Regions from separate parts of the Streptococcus himalayensis genome, predicted to be linked through region 1. Evidence: predicted binding sites of a transcription regulator. Region 1 holds the regulator's gene; each other region holds the start of a gene.
The links. Region 1 encodes Rex, which represses fermentation and respiration genes when NADH is low (regulators of the CRP and FNR family bind a similar motif). Its sites were predicted from a motif close to TTGTGAANTANTTCACAA; they were not measured.
Positions count from the first base shown of each region.

Region 2: BFM96_RS05330 (zinc-dependent alcohol dehydrogenase family protein) is a predicted target of Rex. The motif match lies at 4,593-4,610, and genes of this name have one in related genera.
Region 3: BFM96_RS03360 (formate/nitrite transporter family protein) is a predicted target of Rex. The motif match lies at 1,140-1,157, and genes of this name have one in related genera.

Region 1 covers NZ_CP016953.1:1,776,006-1,782,151, forward strand. The annotation lists gene gyrA (DNA gyrase subunit A) at 1-455, opposite strand, end outside; gene BFM96_RS08300 (L-lactate dehydrogenase) at 651-1,640, shown strand; gene BFM96_RS08305 (redox-sensing transcriptional repressor Rex) at 1,833-2,477, shown strand; gene BFM96_RS08310 (gamma-glutamyl-gamma-aminobutyrate hydrolase family protein) at 2,496-3,188, shown strand; gene radC (RadC family protein) at 3,185-3,865, opposite strand; gene rplL (50S ribosomal protein L7/L12) at 3,969-4,337, opposite strand; gene rplJ (50S ribosomal protein L10) at 4,400-4,900, opposite strand; ribosomal protein L10 leader region at 4,937-5,068, opposite strand; gene rpsU (30S ribosomal protein S21) at 5,179-5,355, opposite strand; gene BFM96_RS08335 (cupin domain-containing protein) at 5,857-6,146, opposite strand, start outside.
Region 2 covers NZ_CP016953.1:1,115,435-1,121,580, reverse strand. The annotation lists gene BFM96_RS05345 (CBS domain-containing protein) at 1-442, opposite strand, end outside; gene BFM96_RS05340 (IS1182 family transposase) at 632-2,083, shown strand; gene BFM96_RS05335 (ISL3 family transposase) at 2,145-3,401, shown strand; gene BFM96_RS05330 (zinc-dependent alcohol dehydrogenase family protein) at 3,518-4,579, opposite strand; gene BFM96_RS05325 (ABC transporter ATP-binding protein) at 5,391-6,101, opposite strand; gene BFM96_RS05320 (ABC transporter ATP-binding protein) at 6,101-6,146, opposite strand, start outside.
Region 3 covers NZ_CP016953.1:679,038-685,183, forward strand. The annotation lists gene BFM96_RS03350 (hypothetical protein) at 1-6, opposite strand, end outside; gene BFM96_RS03355 (CPBP family intramembrane glutamic endopeptidase) at 80-916, opposite strand; gene BFM96_RS03360 (formate/nitrite transporter family protein) at 1,188-1,994, shown strand; gene BFM96_RS03365 (S8 family serine peptidase) at 2,148-6,146, shown strand, end outside.

The DNA of each region.
Region 1 (6,146 bases):
CGCTCGTTTGCATCGTAGTTGTCTGTGAAATCGACCGTATTTTTATTGATATCGCGGAGCATTTCCAGCGCAATTTTACTCATCCGAGCTTCCGTATAACGCTGAGCAGCTGCCCCATCTCCATCCATCGAACCAAAGTTCCCATGCCCATCAACAAGCATGTAACGGTAACTCCACCATTGGGCCATCCGCACCATTGCCTCATAAATAGAGGAATCTCCATGCGGATGGTACTTACCCATGACATCCCCCGTAATCCGAGCTGATTTCTTATGAGGCTTATCAGGAGTTACCCCGAGCTCGTTCATCCCATATAGAATCCGACGATGAACAGGCTTCAAACCATCCCTAACATCGGGTAAAGCACGAGCAACGATAACACTCATGGCATAATCGATAAAGCTCGTCTTCATCTCACTGGTGAGATTCACATTTACTAAATTTTTATCTTGCATTCATCTGTCTCTTTCAACAATTTTCCTTTCTATTATATCACAAAAGAAAAGATTTTTCAGTAGTCACGCTATCTTTTAAAAACGTTTACATCTAGGAAAATAAAGAATACTCGTGACAAAGCCCTTTAAAAGTGATAGAATGATTGGGTACGGGAATTTCTATTCCCTAAAAAAATAAAGGAGATGTTTAGCTAAATGACTCTTACTAAACAACACAAAAAAGTTATCCTTGTTGGTGATGGTGCCGTAGGTTCTTCTTACGCATTTGCCCTCGTTACTCAAGGAATTGCGCAAGAATTGGGAATCATCGAAATCCCAGCTTTGTTTGACAAAGCAGTAGGTGATGCCGAAGACCTTTCACACGCCTTGGCCTTCACTTCCCCTAAAAAAATCTACGCAGCTACTTATGCTGACTGTGCGGATGCTGACCTCGTAGTCATCACGGCAGGCGCTCCACAAAAACCAGGTGAAACTCGTCTTGACTTGGTTGGTAAAAACCTTGCTATTAACAAATCTATCGTAACTCAAGTTGTAGAATCTGGATTTAAAGGAATCTTCCTTGTTGCTGCAAACCCTGTTGACGTTTTGACTTACTCCACTTGGAAATTCTCTGGTTTCCCTAAAGAGCGCGTCATTGGTTCAGGGACATCTCTTGACTCAGCTCGTTTCCGTCAAGCACTTGCAGAAAAAATTGGTATTGATGCACGTTCTGTCCATGCCTATATTATGGGTGAACACGGTGATTCAGAATTCGCGGTTTGGTCTCACGCGAATGTCGCAGGTGTAAAATTGTATGATTGGTTACAAGCAAACCGTGACATCGATGAACAAGGTTTGGTTGACTTGTTTATATCTGTTCGTGATGCAGCTTACTCTATCATCAACAAAAAAGGTGCGACTTACTATGGTATCGCTGTTGCCCTTGCTCGTATTACAAAAGCAATCTTAGACGATGAAAATGCTGTATTGCCACTCTCTGTATTCCAAGAAGGTCAGTATGAAGGGGTGGAGGATGTCTTTATCGGACAACCAGCTATCGTTGGTGCACACGGTATCGTTCGTGCAGTAAACATCCCATTGAACGATGCTGAAACTCAAAAAATGCAAGCTTCTGCTGCTGAATTAAAAGCAATCATTGACGAAGCTTTCTCAAAAGAAGAATTCGCATCAGCAGCTAAACACTAATCCACAAACAAGAAGTTGGGAGTTCAAACCCAACTTCTTTTTTATCCATTCTATTTTATATCCAGATTGATGAAACGATCGTAGGTATGAGATCTTCTCGTTACTTGCGAAATTTTCACAATTTTTTTGATTATAGTTGCAATTTTCACAAACTTTCTATACAATAGTATTAGAATCATTTGGAGGGATAATATGAAATTAGAAAAGAATACAACAATTCCTCGTGCAACAGCCAAACGTCTATCTCTGTACTATCGTATTTTTAAACGATTCAATGCAGAAAAAATAGAAAAAGCCAATTCCAAACAAATTGCCGATGCTATTGGAATTGATTCTGCAACTGTACGCCGTGATTTTTCTTATTTTGGAGAATTAGGGCGTCGTGGGTTTGGATATGATGTCAAAAAATTGATGAATTTCTTTGCCGATTTGCTCAATGACAATTCCATCACCAATGTGATGCTGGTTGGGATTGGCAATATGGGACATGCACTTTTATACTATCGTTTTCACGAACGCAATAAAATGAAGATTGTCATTGCTTTTGACACCGATGACCATCCAGAAGTCGGAACAACAACTCCAGATGGAATTCCGATTTATGGCATTTCCCAAATCAAAGAAAAATTAAGCCAAACAGATGTCAAAACGGCTATTCTAACAGTTCCTAGCGTCAAAGCGCAGGAAGTCGCAACGATTTTGACCGATTCAGGTGTCAAGGGAATTCTGAGTTTCTCTCCTGTTCACCTACAAGTTCCAAAGGATGTTGTCGTTCAATATGTCGATTTAACGAGTGAACTCCAAACTCTCCTCTACTTTATGAAAAAAGAGGATTAGAAACGAGAATCAATCTGTATGAAAAAACCAATTATCGGAATTTCTGGAAATGAACGCCTCAATCCTGATGAGGAATTTGCATTGATGAGCTATGCTGCTAAAGGATTTGTCGAAGGAGTCCGAAAAGTCGGAGGTATTCCGATTATCCTTCCTATTGGCGATCAAGAAACGGCCCAAGAATATGTGAGTATGATTGATAAACTCATCCTTACTGGTGGGCAAAATGTCCGACCAGAATTCTATGGCGAAGCCCAAACGATTGAAAGCGATGACTATCTTCTTTCTCGCGATATCTTTGAATTAGCCTTAATCGAAGAAGCAAGACGGCAAAATAAGCCCATTTTTACCGTTTGCCGTGGAACCCAACTCTTTAATGTGGCTATGGGTGGAACCCTTCATCAGGATATTGAAGATCATTGGCAGGATAGTTCTGCAGAGTACACTAGCCAACGCCTAGCGACAGCTCCTGACAATATTCTTAGAGAGATTTACGGAGAAATCTCACACATCAACTCCTTCCACCACCAAAGTATTAAGGATCTTGCTTCTAATCTGAAAATCATTGCTTACGATCCTAAGGACGGGATTATCGAAGCTGTTACAACAACAGATGGAACCCCTTTTTTAGGCGTTCAGTGGCACCCAGAGTTTCTCTTTGATAACCGTCCAAAAGAATTAGCCCTATTTGATTATATCGTTAATCAATTTTAGAGCAAGTCGGTTTCTTCACGATAGCTATAATACCGTTTGTCTGCAACAATGAGGTGATCGAGCAAAACGATTCCCATCATGTCGCAGGCTTTTTTTACTTGTTCGGTCACCAGATTATCATTTTGACTTGGTTGCACAGCTCCAGAAGGATGATTATGAACCAAAATGACCGAGGTCGCCATGTGCTTGATTGCATAATGTAGAATTTCTCTTGGTTCCGCTAAACTTCTGGTCGCACTCCCTATGAAAATAGTCTGTTGATGAATGATGTGATTTTGAGGATTCAGATACAGGGCTACAAGATGCTCTTGTTTTTTATAGCCCAATTCCTGTTGCATCTTTAAAGCTAGAGCTCTGCTACTCACCACTTGCTCTTTTTCGATCATCTCTGCCTTGCAAATTCGACGCCCCATCTCCATCATAGCCTGCAATTCAATTGCTTTAATTTGTCCAATTCCAGGAATATTTTTTAGTTCCTGCAAAGTCATTGTCCGTAAATCTGCTAGACTAGATAAGCGAGCTAATAACTGCTGAGAAATTTGAAAGACCGTTTCCTTCTTGCTCCCTGTCCTTAGCAAAATAGCCAATAGTTCCTGATTACTCAATGCTTCTGGCCCTTGTTCCAGCAATCGTTCTCTTGGTAAGAGCGAATCCTCTTTTAGTGAAATACTATACATAAAAAAACCTCCTCACTACTTTATTCGTAGAAGAGAGAAAAAGAGTATAGAAAAACCGCTACTACTATTAGTAACGGTTTTTTAGCTATTGCTCAATACTCTATTATTTAAGAGTTACGCTAGCTCCAGCTTCTTCCAATTTAGCTTTGATTTCTTCAGCTTCTGCAGTTGCAACACCTTCTTTAACCAATGCAGGTGCTCCATCAACAAGTTCTTTTGCTTCTTTAAGACCAAGACCTGTAATTTCACGTACAACTTTGATAACGCCGACTTTTTTGTCACCAGCTGATGTCAATTCAACATCAAATGAATCTTTAGCAGCTCCAGCGTCAGCAGCTCCAGCTGCAGCAACTGCTACAGGAGCAGCCGCAGTTACACCAAATTCTTCTTCGATAGCTTTTACAAGATCGTTAAGCTCAAGGATTGAAGCTTCTTTAATTTCAGCAATAATGTTTTCAATGTTCAATGCCATTGTTATTTCCTCCAAATATGTTTTTTTATATAAATTGTCGTAGCTAGGCTACGCTGCGCAGATTAAGCTGCGTCTTCTTTGCTTTCTGCAACTGCTTTGACTGCAAGTGCAACGTTGCGCACTGGTGCTTGAAGTACAGACAAGAGCATAGAGAGCATACCTTCTCTGTTTGGCAATGCTGCAAGGGCTTGGATTTCTTCTTTAGAAGAAACTTTACCTTCAATGGCACCACCTTTGATTTCAAGTGCTTCAGCTGTCTTAGAAAAGTCGTTCAAGATTTTCGCTGGCGCAATAACATCTTCATTAGAAAATGCTACAGCAGATGGTCCAACAAAAGTAGATGCAAGTTCTTCAAGTCCAGCTTTTTCAGCTGCACGACGCAAGATTGAGTTTTTAATAACTTTGTACTCAACTTCACTTCCACGAAGTTCGCGACGAAGAACGGTATCTTGCTCAACTGTCAAACCACGAGCGTCAACAACGACGATAGATGCAGCAGCTTTCATTTTTTCAGCTACTACGTCAACTAGTTCCGCTTTTTTAGCAATAATTGCTTCACTCATTTAGTGTTTCACCTCCGTAATTATTTTGCTTGGGAATTTTTCAAAAGAAAAACGCGCCCAAACCTAGACACGAAAGTACAATACGCTTCTTTTTGATACGTTTTGTCCTCGGTAGGATGTTTATGAGTCGAGCTCCCCTACTGTCTTAGGCAGTTTTTTCAAACCATAGATAATATTAGCATACTTTGGAACAAAATGCAAGAGTTTTTCCTTTTTTATTTTAAAAAAATAGAAAAAAGTAGGACATTTCCTACTTTTCACTCTCTAATACACGCTTATTAGAATTTTTTACGTTTACGAGCTGCTTCTGATTTACGTTTACGTTTTACAGAAGGTTTTTCATAGAATTCACGTTTACGTGTTTCTTGAAGAGTACCAGCTTTAGTAACAGCGCGTTTAAAACGACGAAGAGCATCATCAAGAGACTCATTTTTACGTACTACTGTTTTTGACATTTTTTTCACTCCCTTCAAGTCCAGAATCTACTTTATTTTATCATATCCATCAATAATTGTCAATTCTTATAGTCAGAATTTTATTATTTCTTTGAATCTACATTCGTAATTACAACATATTAGAATTATAACAGAGAATGTATATACCCCCCACACACACTTAACCATTCAAAAATAGAGTTAATAATCATTAAATTTCAAAAAGAGTCCCTTTGTCTATAATTATTTATTTTTTACTATAAAATAAATAATTATAGACAAAGCAAATAGAAGATTTTTCAACGAATGACATGGTTGTTAGTCGATAAAAGATCATTTACATTCGAGCTATTTTAAGTTTCATTAGATAGAATGTAACCGCTCCATAATCTCTACAGGGGATTTACCCACTACAGAAAGTATAGAGCCTAATTTTCTACATCCATGCAAAAATCAAGAGGATGGCATTCCCATCCTCTTTGGTAGTTATTTTAGTATCAAACTGTATTTTCTAAAACCATCCTATTGATTTTGCCAATCAGCAGGATATGTTACATAGATAAAGCGAGCTTTTCCTTTTACAGAGAATTTAATATCACTGCCTTTTGGAATGAAGAGAATTTCTCCAGGACCAGCAGATAGGACTTCATCTCCTACCACGATATCCAATTGTCCCTCAATCACATAATCCACTTCATCGTAATCAAGGTGCCATGGGAAAGTCGTATCTTCCATAGTCATCAGTCCTAGACCAAGACGTGGACTTTCTTTTAAATCAAGCAAGTCGCGAGTATAGACCTTATCTGTTGGGT
Region 2 (6,146 bases), 660 kb from region 1:
CTGTGACAAAACGCAATCGAATTCCTTCCTCACCATATCCAGCAACCTCTAAAAAGGCTCTGAAAATATCACGATCCGTAATCACACCTGCAACCTGATCATTGTCTACGACCGGCAAAATACCAATCTTATTTTTCAACATCACATAAGCCGCATCTTCAAGACTCGCAAATTTTGAGATGGTAATGACATTGCGAATCATCACATCTTTGACCTTGGTCTTGTTCAAGAGATAATTCATCTCATAGATAGACAAGGTCGTGGCCTTTGAAGGACTAGCTTCTGCAATGGTACCTTCGGTCACCAAGCCCACCAAGCGATCATTTTCAATCACTGGCAACCGATGCAAATCTTGCTCTCTCATCATATCTGCTGCGTGCGCAATTGTTGTATCCGGGCTGATATAGACTACCTTACGAGTCATAAAATCTTTTACTGCCATGGAGATTCTCCTTTTCTTTTCCTAGTTCCATTATACTGTATTTTTTAAAAATTTCCTAGACTTAAAATGCAAAAAAGAGGGCTAGTGCCCTCTCAGATTGAAGACAAAGTCCTAGAAATACTTGTTTCTGAGGGCTTTTTTTGATGTCAAGGAGTATAATAGAGGTAAGAAGAATGTGAGGTGTTGGCTATGTTTCACAAAGAAAATCCCGATTATAACCGTCGTCAAGTAGGCTTCTATACGCTTGAAGAGTTAGTTCCAAAGGACCACTTTCTGCGTCAGTTGGAGGAAACTGTCGACTTTTCTGTCATCTATGACTTGGTGGAGGATAGTTATTCCTCAGACAAGGGTCGTCCTAGCCTTGACCCTGTTATGCTGGTCAAAATCCCTCTGATTCAGTGCTTCTATGGCATTCGCTCCATGCGTCAGACCATCAAGGACATTGAGGTCAATGTTGCCTATCGTTGGTTTCTGGGCTTGAGTCTGGACGATAAGGTGCCTCATTTTACCACATACGGTAAAAACTACAGCCGTCGTTTCGCTGAAACAGAAGTGATCACGCGTATCTTCGAACATGTCCTCAATCTCTGTTTGACTGCTGGATTAGTGGATACAGATGAGATTTTCATCGACGGAACGCACATCAAAGCAGCTGCCAACAACCATAAATACAGACGACAAGAGGTCGAGGCTCAAGCTAAATGGATGAGTGAACAACTCGAAAAAGAAATCGCACAAGATCGGGTAACACATGAAAAAAAGCCCTTAAAGCCCGCCGCAAAAGGCGAGGCTAACACTAAAAAGATGTCCACGACTGACCCTGATAGTGGTTGGTTTCATAAGGGGGAGCATAAGGAGGTTTTCGCTTATGCAGCACAGGTGGCTTGCGACAAACACGGTTGGGCATTAGCCTATACTGTTGAAGCAGGCAATGTCCATGATAGTCAAGCTTTCCCTGCTTTCGCAAAGCTAGAACCGTTTCACCCCAACTATATCATCGCTGACTCTGGTTATAAAACTCCCAGTATTGCCAAATGTCTACTGGATCAGCATATCACACCTGTCTTTCCCTACACCAGACCTCGTGGCAAGAAGGGCATGTTACGACCGAATGATTTCATTTATGACGAGCATTATGACGTCTACCTCTGCCCTGAAAACCAAGTCTTGTCTTACAGCACTACCAACCGTTCTGGCTATCGAGAATACAAGAGTGACCCTAAGACTTGTGCAACCTGTCCACTCCTAAAGAGTTGTACTGAAAGTAAGACCAAGCAGAAGCTAGTCACCAGACATATCTGGAAAGGTTACATGGAGATTTGTGAAGAGATTCGCCACCAAAGAGGGATGAAAGAGCGATATCAGCACCGCAAGGAGACGATAGAGCGACTCTTTGGGACGGCTAAAGAATACCATAATCTCCGCTATACAAGAGAAATTGGTAAGCCCAAAATGCGAGATAAAGTTGGGCTGACTTTGGCGTGCCTTAATCTCAAAAAACTGGTGAAAATGAGGGCAGGAAGGCCTTTTTATGTTGCCCTAATCTACTCTTTTAGACTACTTTTTTCAAAAATAACAGGCTCTATAATATCTGTAGTGGGTAAATCCACTGTGGAGATTATGGAGCCTTTTTCAGTGTAGAAAAAAAGTCCCATATGACCTATAATGAAAAGCGACAAAAATATCATTTAGAAAGACTCATATGGAACAACTAAATCTTATCACAAATTTTCTCAAAATGAAAGACAAAAATATCACGATCACTAATGAATGCGACATGGGAACACACTTAGAACTCCACGGTCACTTGGATTACACAGCCCCTAAATGCCCTTCCTGCAAGGGACAAATGGCTAAGTACGACTTCCAGAAAGCCTCTAAAATCCCCTACTTAGAAACTGCTGGCTACCCGCTACTTATCCGCCTTCGAAAGCGTCGTTTCAAATGCAAGGAATGTGGGAAAATAGCGGTCGCTGAAACTCCTATTGTTAAGAAAAACCATCAAATCTCTGTCGCTGTCAACCAGAAAATCGCACAATTACTCATCGAAAAGCAAGCAATGACACATATCGCACACAGACTTTCCATTTCTACATCTACAGTTATTCGAAAACTCAACGAGTTTAAGTTTGAAACGGAGTGGTCTAAGCTTCCAGAAGTCATGTCTTGGGATGAGTATGCCTTCAAGAAAGGGAAAATGAGCTTTATCGCTCAAGATTTCAACTCCCTAAATGTCATCGCTATCCTTGATGGAAGAACGCAAGCAACCATCCGAAATCACTTTCTGAGATACCCTAGACAGGTCAGAAACCGCGTTAAATTCATCACTATGGACATGTTTAGCCCTTACTATCAACTAGCCAAACAACTTTTTCCTCATGCTAAAATCGTGCTTGATCGTTTCCACGTTGTGCAACATCTCAGCCGTGCTATGAACCGTGTCCGTACCCAAATCATGAATGCTTTTGACCGCAAATCGCATGAATACAAGACGCTCAAACGCTACTGGAAATTGATACAACAGGACAGTCGAAAACTCAGTGACAAGCGGTTTTACCGCCCGACCTTTCGGATGCATTTGACCAATAAGGAGATTGTCGCTAAACTGCTCGGCTATTCTCAAGAACTGAGAGAACACTACGAGCTCTATCAACTACTGCTTTTTCACTTCCAGGAGAAGCAAGCTGACCAGTTTTTTGGACTTATCCAAGACACTCGGCAGACTGTCGACCCGATTTTCCAGACCGTATTTAATACCTTTTTGAAGGACAAGGATAAGATTCTCAACGCCATGGAATTGCCTTACTCAAATGCCAAACTTGAGGCGACGAATAATCTCATCAAAGTCATCAAACGCAATGCCTTTGGCTTTCGAAACTTTGAAAACTTTAAAAAGCGGATTTTCATTGCTTTAAACATAAAACGAGAGAAGACCAATTTGGTCCTCTCTAGGTGTTAGCTTTTCATCTACCCACTACAGTTGACAAAGAGCCAAATAACACAGCAAACAAAAAGACAAACTAGTTTAAGGGCTAGTTTGTCTTCAGTCTGAGAGGGCTAGTGCCCTCTCTTTCATTACGCTTCTGGTGAGATATCATTTTCGATAATGACTTTAATAGCATGGTGATCAGCAGCTTTTGAGAATACCTTGTAAGCTTCTTCGATTTCACTGAGTTTGAAGTAGTGAGTAACCAATTTTTCAGGAGCAATCTTATGAGATTCCATAGCCTTCAACAATTGTGGCGTTGTATTGGTAGAAACAAGACCAGTTGTTACGTTAATGTTGCGAATCCATAGACGATCCAAGTCAAATTGAACAGGCACACCGTGTACTCCAGCATTCGCAATTGTACCATCGATTGCGATAATCTTTTGACAGAAGTCAAATGTTGCTGGGATACCAACTGCTTCAATGGCAACATCAACCCCACGGCCATCTGTTAAATCAAAGATTTCTTGAATTGCTTTTTCTGTATCAGCAGAATTTACTTTGTGAGTCGCACCAAATGAAAGAGCAGTCTCTAAACGGTTGTCATCCAAATCCACCATGATAATCTTCGCTGGTGAGTAGAATTGTGCAGTAAGGAGAGCTCCCAAACCAACAGGTCCTGAACCGATAATTGCAACAGTACATCCTGGCTCTACTTTTCCTTTGATAACACCGATTTCATAACCAGTTGGAAGAATGTCTGATAGCATAACGAGAGCTTCATCTGACACACCTTCTGGAGTATGGTAAAGTGTATTGTCTGCATGCGGTACGCGTAGATATTCTGCATGTGTACCATCAATCAAGTGACCGAAAATCCATCCACCTTCATCTTCACAGTGGGCATAAATCCCCTTACGACAATAGTAACATTTTCCACATGCACAGACACAAGAAACTAAGACTTTATCGCCTTTTTTGAAGTTTGTAACACCTTCACCAACTTCTTCGACAATCGCAATACCTTCGTGTCCTAAAATCCGACCGCTTTCAACAACTGGAACATCTCCCTTGATGATATGAAGGTCTGTTCCACAAATTGTTGTTTTCAACATACGAACCACAGCATCGGTTGGTTTGCGAACCACTGGTTTTTCAACATCAACAAAGGCTGCTTCGCCTGGTTTAACATATGTATAAGCTTTCATAAGCTTTCTCCTTTTGTGAATCTTTTTACTATATCAGTATAACATATAAAGAGTTCAATTGCAAGCGTTTTCTTATTTTTTTGATTGTTTCATAAAAATAAGAAAGATCACTCCATCTTTTCCTCGGAGAAATAGAGTTTTCCATTAGTGAGAGAGCTACATCCAATCATTCATACTCTAAAAAATCAACATCTGACTAGGTTCCAGAATTGAGAAATGTGGAAGGTGATCGATAAAACTAGCCTAGCTTGTGTCCTAAAACCACAGGGGGAACGGAGGTTAGCTGAGGGAGTGGGACAAACCAGGATGAGCGCGATGCGCTCACCCTCAAAATAATGTAATCTGGAAGATTATGTATAAAAATCATGATTTCGAAGAAATCGATTTTCCTCACTCCTTTATTTTTAGGTTCGGGCTAAATGAATCCACTGGATTCGTTTACTTCCACCCCCGCAAGTTGACTAGCTTCCACAATTGAGAATTGTGGAAGGCTGGAAATAGAACGAGCGTAGCTCGCTCCTTGCAATTGAAAATTATGAAAGGTTGGAAATAGAGCTAGCGAACATTTTGCTAGCCCTCTCTACTAGAATGTTGATTTATCAACATTCTACAAACCAGACAACTACTGCGTCAAACTGTTACAGCTATAAAAGAAGCGAGGCTGGATAATTTTGTCTCACTCCCTTATTTCCAACCTTCAACAGTCCGCTGGACTGTTGAAGCAAGGTGAGTTAACGACGTCAGGTTTTGACAAGTATCAAACAAAAAAAGAAACCGGAGTTATCCCAGTTCCTTCGTATATTGATGGTCATTAGCCTCCTAGATAGGCTTTACGAACTTCATCAGAAGCAAGCAATTCCTGACCAGTACCAGATAGAACGACTTTCCCTGTTTCTAGGACATAGCCGCGATCGGCAATAGAAAGTGCTTTATTAGCATTTTGCTCAATCAATAGAACTGTTGTCCCTTGTTTTTGGATATCTTGAATAATATCAAAAATTTCTTGAATAAAAATCGGTGCAAGTCCCATAGATGGCTCGTCTAAAAGCAGTAATTTCGGTGTTGACATCAAGGCGCGCCCCATAGCAAGCATCTGCTGTTCTCCTCCAGAAAGGGTAGCAGCATCCTGATTTTTTCGTTCTTCTAGGCGAGGAAAACGTGAGAAAACCTTCTTCAAATTCGCTTGATTTTCTTCCCGATTTTTCTTGAGAAAGGCCCCCATTTCTAGATTTTCCATAACTGTCAAACCTGAAAAGACATGGCGTCCTTCTGGAACCTGAGATAGTCCTGCTGCAACAATTTTTTGAGCAGGTACTTTTTGGATTTCCTGACCGAGGAAGGAAATTTGACCATTACTTGGGCGAACTAAACCTGAAATCGTCCGTAGAATTGTTGTTTTCCCAGCACCATTGGCTCCAATAAGGGAAACAACTTCTCCTTCATTTACCTCAAAACTGACATCATGAACAGCCTGAATCATGCCATAATGAACCGAAAGATTCTCAACTTTTAACATCGACATTAGGCTTCACCTCCTAGATAAGCTTCAATAACACGCTTGTCATTT
Region 3 (6,146 bases), 1.1 Mb from region 1:
AAACATAGCGTCCCCTTTTTACTATTTCATATAGATTACGATAAATATTTAAAAACCCAATGGATAACTCAATGAGTTCTCATATCCGTTGTTTCTTTAATCTCCATGCGATAGCCGCTGAACCTAAAAGACAAACAAGTGGTGTGATAATAGAACCTGTAAGACCTCCCTCTCCTCCGCTGATTAAAGGAACATCTTTTGAAATAATAATATTAATTAAAAAATTATCCTGCCATTTGGGACTGATATTAATGAAATATACCATAATATTCCATATCACATGTCCCCAAGCGGCATTCCAGATAGAATCAGAACTTTCAGTAATGTATGCAAAGAGAATGGCTATGGCTACTGCACTAAAGAAAAACTGAGAGAATGTGGTAATTGTCCAGTTTGCATTGTCGTTTGGTAAGTGCACCAACGCAAAGATAATCGCTGTCCCAAAAGCAGCCCACCAAACTGACAGTTTTTGACGAAAAAGTGGATATATTAAAGCATGAAATATCACTTCTTCCGTTACGGAACCAAGAAAACCAGTATAAATAATTCCACCGACGAAAGTTTCAACAAATGGGAAGTTCGTGCCAATAGCTCCTAATTTACCTCCAAGTAAAATTGCAATGATAGCTGTTACAATAAGTGGTAGCAAAGTGACCAATACAACCCATTTCCAGTTAAAACTGACTCTTTTTAACCCATAAGCAGACGGATTATCTTTTAGAAAATATCGGATAATCAGATATGCTATTAATATAACAGAAATATTAACGAACGGCACAAAAACAAGAACACCTAAATTTTGATTATACTCAAATAATGGTACAAGCGGAAAACCTAGAATGATTTGCGTAGAAAATAATCCCAAAAGTCCGAGTAATGTAGCCGCAATAATTTTTCCCCATGATTGTTCTTTCATAAAATTCCTCTAATAAAAAATATTCAAAATATTTTCCATTTTACACCAATTATCACAAAAGTGTCAAGTTTTCTGAAATTTTTTGAATCAATCATCAAAAGTACCAAATCTCATTATCTTTTGATCAGACTGCCTATGAAATTCTCTGTAAAACAGGGGCTCCTAATCATTTTCTTTTATAAAAGCCCTTACATTTTCTGGATTTTTTTGGTATAATCTTATATTGTGATAAACTTCTCAATTAGGAAATGGTAGAAAGATAGGAAACCGTATGGCAGGACAAGATCAAGCATTGATGTACACAATCGATAAAAGTATCAAGAAAAAGGCTGACTTGATTGAAAGCAACTATTGGGCGTATGCCCTTCGATCGATTTTTGCGAGTGTCTATCTGGCACTTGGGATTGCCATTGCGCTCTACACAGCAGACAAGCTCGAGCATGTGGCAGCAGGACTCGGGAAATTTAGCTACGGTCTCATGTTTGGCTGGGGGCTCCTTATGATTCTTTATATGAATGCCGAACTCGGTACATCAAATATGATGTATATGACGGTGGCAATGGCGCGCAAGGTTATTCCAACCAAAACAGCCCTGAAAATTCTAGCAACCTGTATTTTCTTTAATTTCGTTGGAGCGGTCTGCATCACCTTGCTGCTCTCGCAAACAGCTCCTTTTTCTCTTGGGCATGTGGCACCTGATAGCTATCTTATCCAAGGAACCGTTGCTAAGATTGCTAAAAGTCCACTGACGCAGTTTATCGAAGGAATTTTTGCCAATGCAGTGGTCAATATTGCCGTCTTTGTCTTTCTAAAAATGAAAGACGATGCTGGAAAGGCGATTGCCGTCATTTTCATCATTTTTATCTTTGCTTTCCTCGGCTTTGAGCACGTCATTGCCAACTTCTCAACCTTCTCCCTTGCCTTCTTTTCTAATGGTGGGCCTGTCGAAGGAATGACTGCCTTTTCTGTCCTTTCCAATTTCCTCTTCTCAGGACTGGGGAACTTTGTTGGAGGTGGCCTACTGATAGGTTTCCTATACCATTGGCTCAATCAGCAGTCAACGATTTATATCGATTAAATAACATCCTTCTCTTTTCGCAAGAGGAGGATTTTTTTGACACACAAATCTAGAAAATCTACAAAAAACTTGAATTTTCAGAATATTTTTATTACTATAGAAAGACCAATATCTTTTCAAAAAGGTCTTGATTATTTTTTTAAGGAGAATCCTATGAAGCAACAGCGTTTTTCATTACGCAAGTATAAGCTAGGTTTAGCTTCTGTTTTACTGGGGCTGGCTATCTTTTCAGCCGGTCATCCAGTATTTGCAGATGAGCTGGCAACTAGCTTTGCAAATGAAGAGATTGTCTCAAATTCAGCCGAGATAACCTCACCTTCAGCTGACATCCGTCAACCTGAAACAGCCACCCCTGAGCTAACACCTCCAGCGACAAATCTGGAAGCTCCCGTACCTGTTTCTGATACGACAGCTCTCACTACAAGAACGACTGTCGAAGAGCCCACTGCCACAGCTGCTCCATTGAGCAATAGTAGCAATGAACTCATCCATGTACCGCCTGTCTGGAAGGAAGGCTATAAAGGACAGGGGACAGTTGTAGCGGTCATTGACTCTGGTTTGGATGTCGAACACGATGTCCTTCATCTCTCTGATAGCTCGACTGCCAAATACAAGGATCAAGCTGCCTTTGAAGCGGTTAAAAAGGCTGCAGGGATTTCCTATGGAAATTGGTACAATGACAAGGTCATCTTTGGCTATAACTATATGGAAAGCAATTCCAATATCAAGGAAGCTGAAGAAGGATCCCATGGGATGCACGTCGCAGGGATCGCAGTCGGAAATCCAACCAAGCCAGATAGCAGTGGCGAGTACATCTACGGTGTGGCTCCAGAAGCGCAATTGATGTTTATGCGGGTCTTTTCCGATACCAATAAAGGGACTGACGCTCCTCTTTACGTCCGTGCCATTGAGGACGCTGTCAAACTCGGGGCAGATAGTATCAATCTCAGTCTCGGTGGAGCAAACGGCTCTCTTATCAATGTGGGACCCGCTCTTGATGCGGCTATTGACCGAGCCAAAAAAGCTGGAGTCAGCGTTGTCATTGCTGCTGGAAATGACGGTGCCTACGGTTCTGGTCATGCCGCTCCCCTAGCGGAAAATCCAGACTATGGCTTGGTGGCTAGTCCATCAACCGCCTCAGGAGCCATCTCTGTTGCTTCTTACAACAATTCAAACATCACCACAGAAGTTATGAATGTCATTGGAAATGATAGTAGCCTGCCTCTTTATCGTAGCAAGGTACCAGTGACCATCTCAGAAAGTGACCAAGATTTTGAAATAGGCAAATCCTATGACTATGTCTTTGCTGGACTTGGAAAAGAGGAAGATTTCGCAACTGTAGACGTAGCTGGAAAAATCGCTCTCATCAAACGTGGGGAAATCACTTTTATTGATAAAATCAAGCATGCCATTGCAAAAGGAGCAGTAGGTGCTCTCATCTTTAACAACCAAGATGAACCCAATCTCAATATGAGCTTGGACAAGGAATCAAAAGCCATTCCAAGTGCCTTCATTCCTTTGAGCTTCGGTGAAGAATTGGTCAAAAATAACTATCAAATCCAATTTAATAAACAAATGGGGCAAATCCCAAATCCTGCTGCGAAACAACTCTCGGATTTCTCCAGTTGGGGATTATCCGTCGATGGTGAGCTAAAACCCGATGTAGCAGCACCTGGTGGCGGTATTTACTCTTCGATCAATAATGGAAAATACGAATCCAAAAACGGAACCAGTATGGCTGCCCCTCACGTTGCTGGAGTTGCTGCTCTTGTCAAGCAAGCCTTACGAACCAAATACCCAACCAAAACACCCGAAGAAATCGAAAGCTTGATCAAAAACTTGATCATGAGCACCGCAAAACCGCATTTCAACGAGGAAACCAAAGCCTATACCTCTCCAAGACAACAAGGTGCAGGGCTGGTCGATACGCACGGTGCGATTTCCACTGACTTATATGTCACAGGAGCCAATGGCTACGGAAGTCTGAGCCTTGGTAATGTTGGATCTACCTTCACTCTTCCCCTCATTCTGCACAATATCAGTGATCAAGATAAAACCCTTACCTACGTAACGGAGGTTAATACCGACACTGTCGAAGAAGGCCACATTACCTTGCAACCTCGCTCACTGGAGCAAATCAAGGGCGAAACCATCACGGTCAAAGCAAATAGCAGCCTAGCACTTACAGTCACTGTGGATGCCAGCAAATTCCATGACGAACTCATCAAGGAAATGCCAAATGGCTACTACTTAGAAGGGTTTGTTCGTTTCCTTGACCAGGCTCAAGAAGAAGTTGTCAGCATTCCTTATGTAGGTTTTAAAGGAGAATGGCAAAATTTAGCTGTTCTCGAAAAATCAATCTACGAATTACTCAAAGACAATCAAAACGGCTTTTACTTCGAGCGGGTAGATGATTATATGGCATTGGGAGATAGCGATGCAACGGCTCTTGTGACAGACAGTTCTGAAGACATCATTTCTCTAAACAAACGCGAAAAACGTGACCCGATTATTTTAGGAAGTCAACTCATTTCGCAAGGTGCTTCCCTAATCACCGTTGATGAAACTGGAAATGTCTTGCTCGCTTTTTCTCCAAATGATGACAAGAACCAGGATATTATTGGTCTCAAAGGTGTTTTTCTCCGCAATTACCGAAATCTCATCGCCAGCGTCTATGCAGCTGATGACCAGCTATTGGAGCATCCAATCTGGCAAAGTGAACCTGCCGAAGGAGATAAAACCTATTATTCTGGCAACCCAAGAAATAAAAAATCACGCATTATTGACGAAAGCATCTGGGATGGAACCGACCAAACTGGAAAATCTGTTCCAGAAGGAAGCTACAAATACGTGGTCCGCTATACGCCTCTTGTGCCTGGAGCAAAAGAGCAAATGGTCGCCTTTGATGTGATTGTTGACCGTCAATATCCTGTCATTACGACCGGAACATTTGATGAGAAGACCCGCAACTTTACCCCTCGAACTGCTATTGAAGAGGGTGGTTCAGGAATCCGCAGCGAACAAGTCTTTTACTTGGCTGAGGGTGACGATGGGTTGACCTACACATCATCAGAGGATGACAAAGAACATTATGATAACAAAGTGCCTATCCAACCAAATGAGGACGGTAGCTATACATTGCCAGAGGGCATTGAACTAGCAGAGGTCTTCTATACTGTAGAAGATCATGCTGGAAATAGACAAACACTTCCGCTCTCTGAGATTGTCCAAGCAGATAATCAATCTGGACGCGTGGAGATTCGTTTGAAGGACACGGAGGAAGGAGAAACTCTCAACACTTACTTCTCCTATCTCATTCGTGACACTGCAGGGAAAATCATTGACCCTGTTTTCACCCCAAATGGCCTTATTAGCCTCCCATTTGGCGACTATAATGTAGAACTCTTTGCCTATGACAAGGATCATTTAAAATTAGTAAGTTCTAACATTCTGCCAATTCAGGTATCCGATGAAAAGAGCTATGCGACGCTTGATTTCCTTGTTAAGCCACTCACTTGGGCTCCTGTGGATATTCAATTCAATCAAGCCACGCCTGAATCCCTTCAAGTTCGTCTGGAAGACACAGAAGGACGTAGCTTCCTACTCCCACTTGAGAAATATGTGGCCAATACCTACGGAAAAGATGTGCCGACAGGTCAGTATCAACTAGCGGTCACTTTGCCAGAAGGCTTGGAAATCTTGGAAGAGGTCAAAGAAGTCACTGTCACCCCGACTGGGGCAAACTTCCAACGTTTGACGATTATTGACAAACGTCCGCTCCTTTCCTTGCTTGAACAATTGGCACCTGTAACAGATCAAGCACTCTACTTCAATGCGTCAGCAGAAAAATTGACGGCCTTCCAAGAAAGTCTTGCGGCCGCTAAAGAAGGAGCTCACCAAAAACAAACTCAGGAAGTTTTGGATCAATTAACTGCCAAACTACAAGCTGCCTTCACAGCTTTGGATGGTAAGGAAACGGACTTCAGTAAACTTCAGGAAGCTCTGAACAACTACCGTCCCGTGGTCGCTTCTGCAAGCTACTTCAATGCTGATAGTGATAAAAAATTGGTTTACGATACCAACTACCGTATGGCTCAACTATTGGTGAATCAGGAAGGAATTACCCAAAAAGAAGTGGATGCTGGTTTGCAA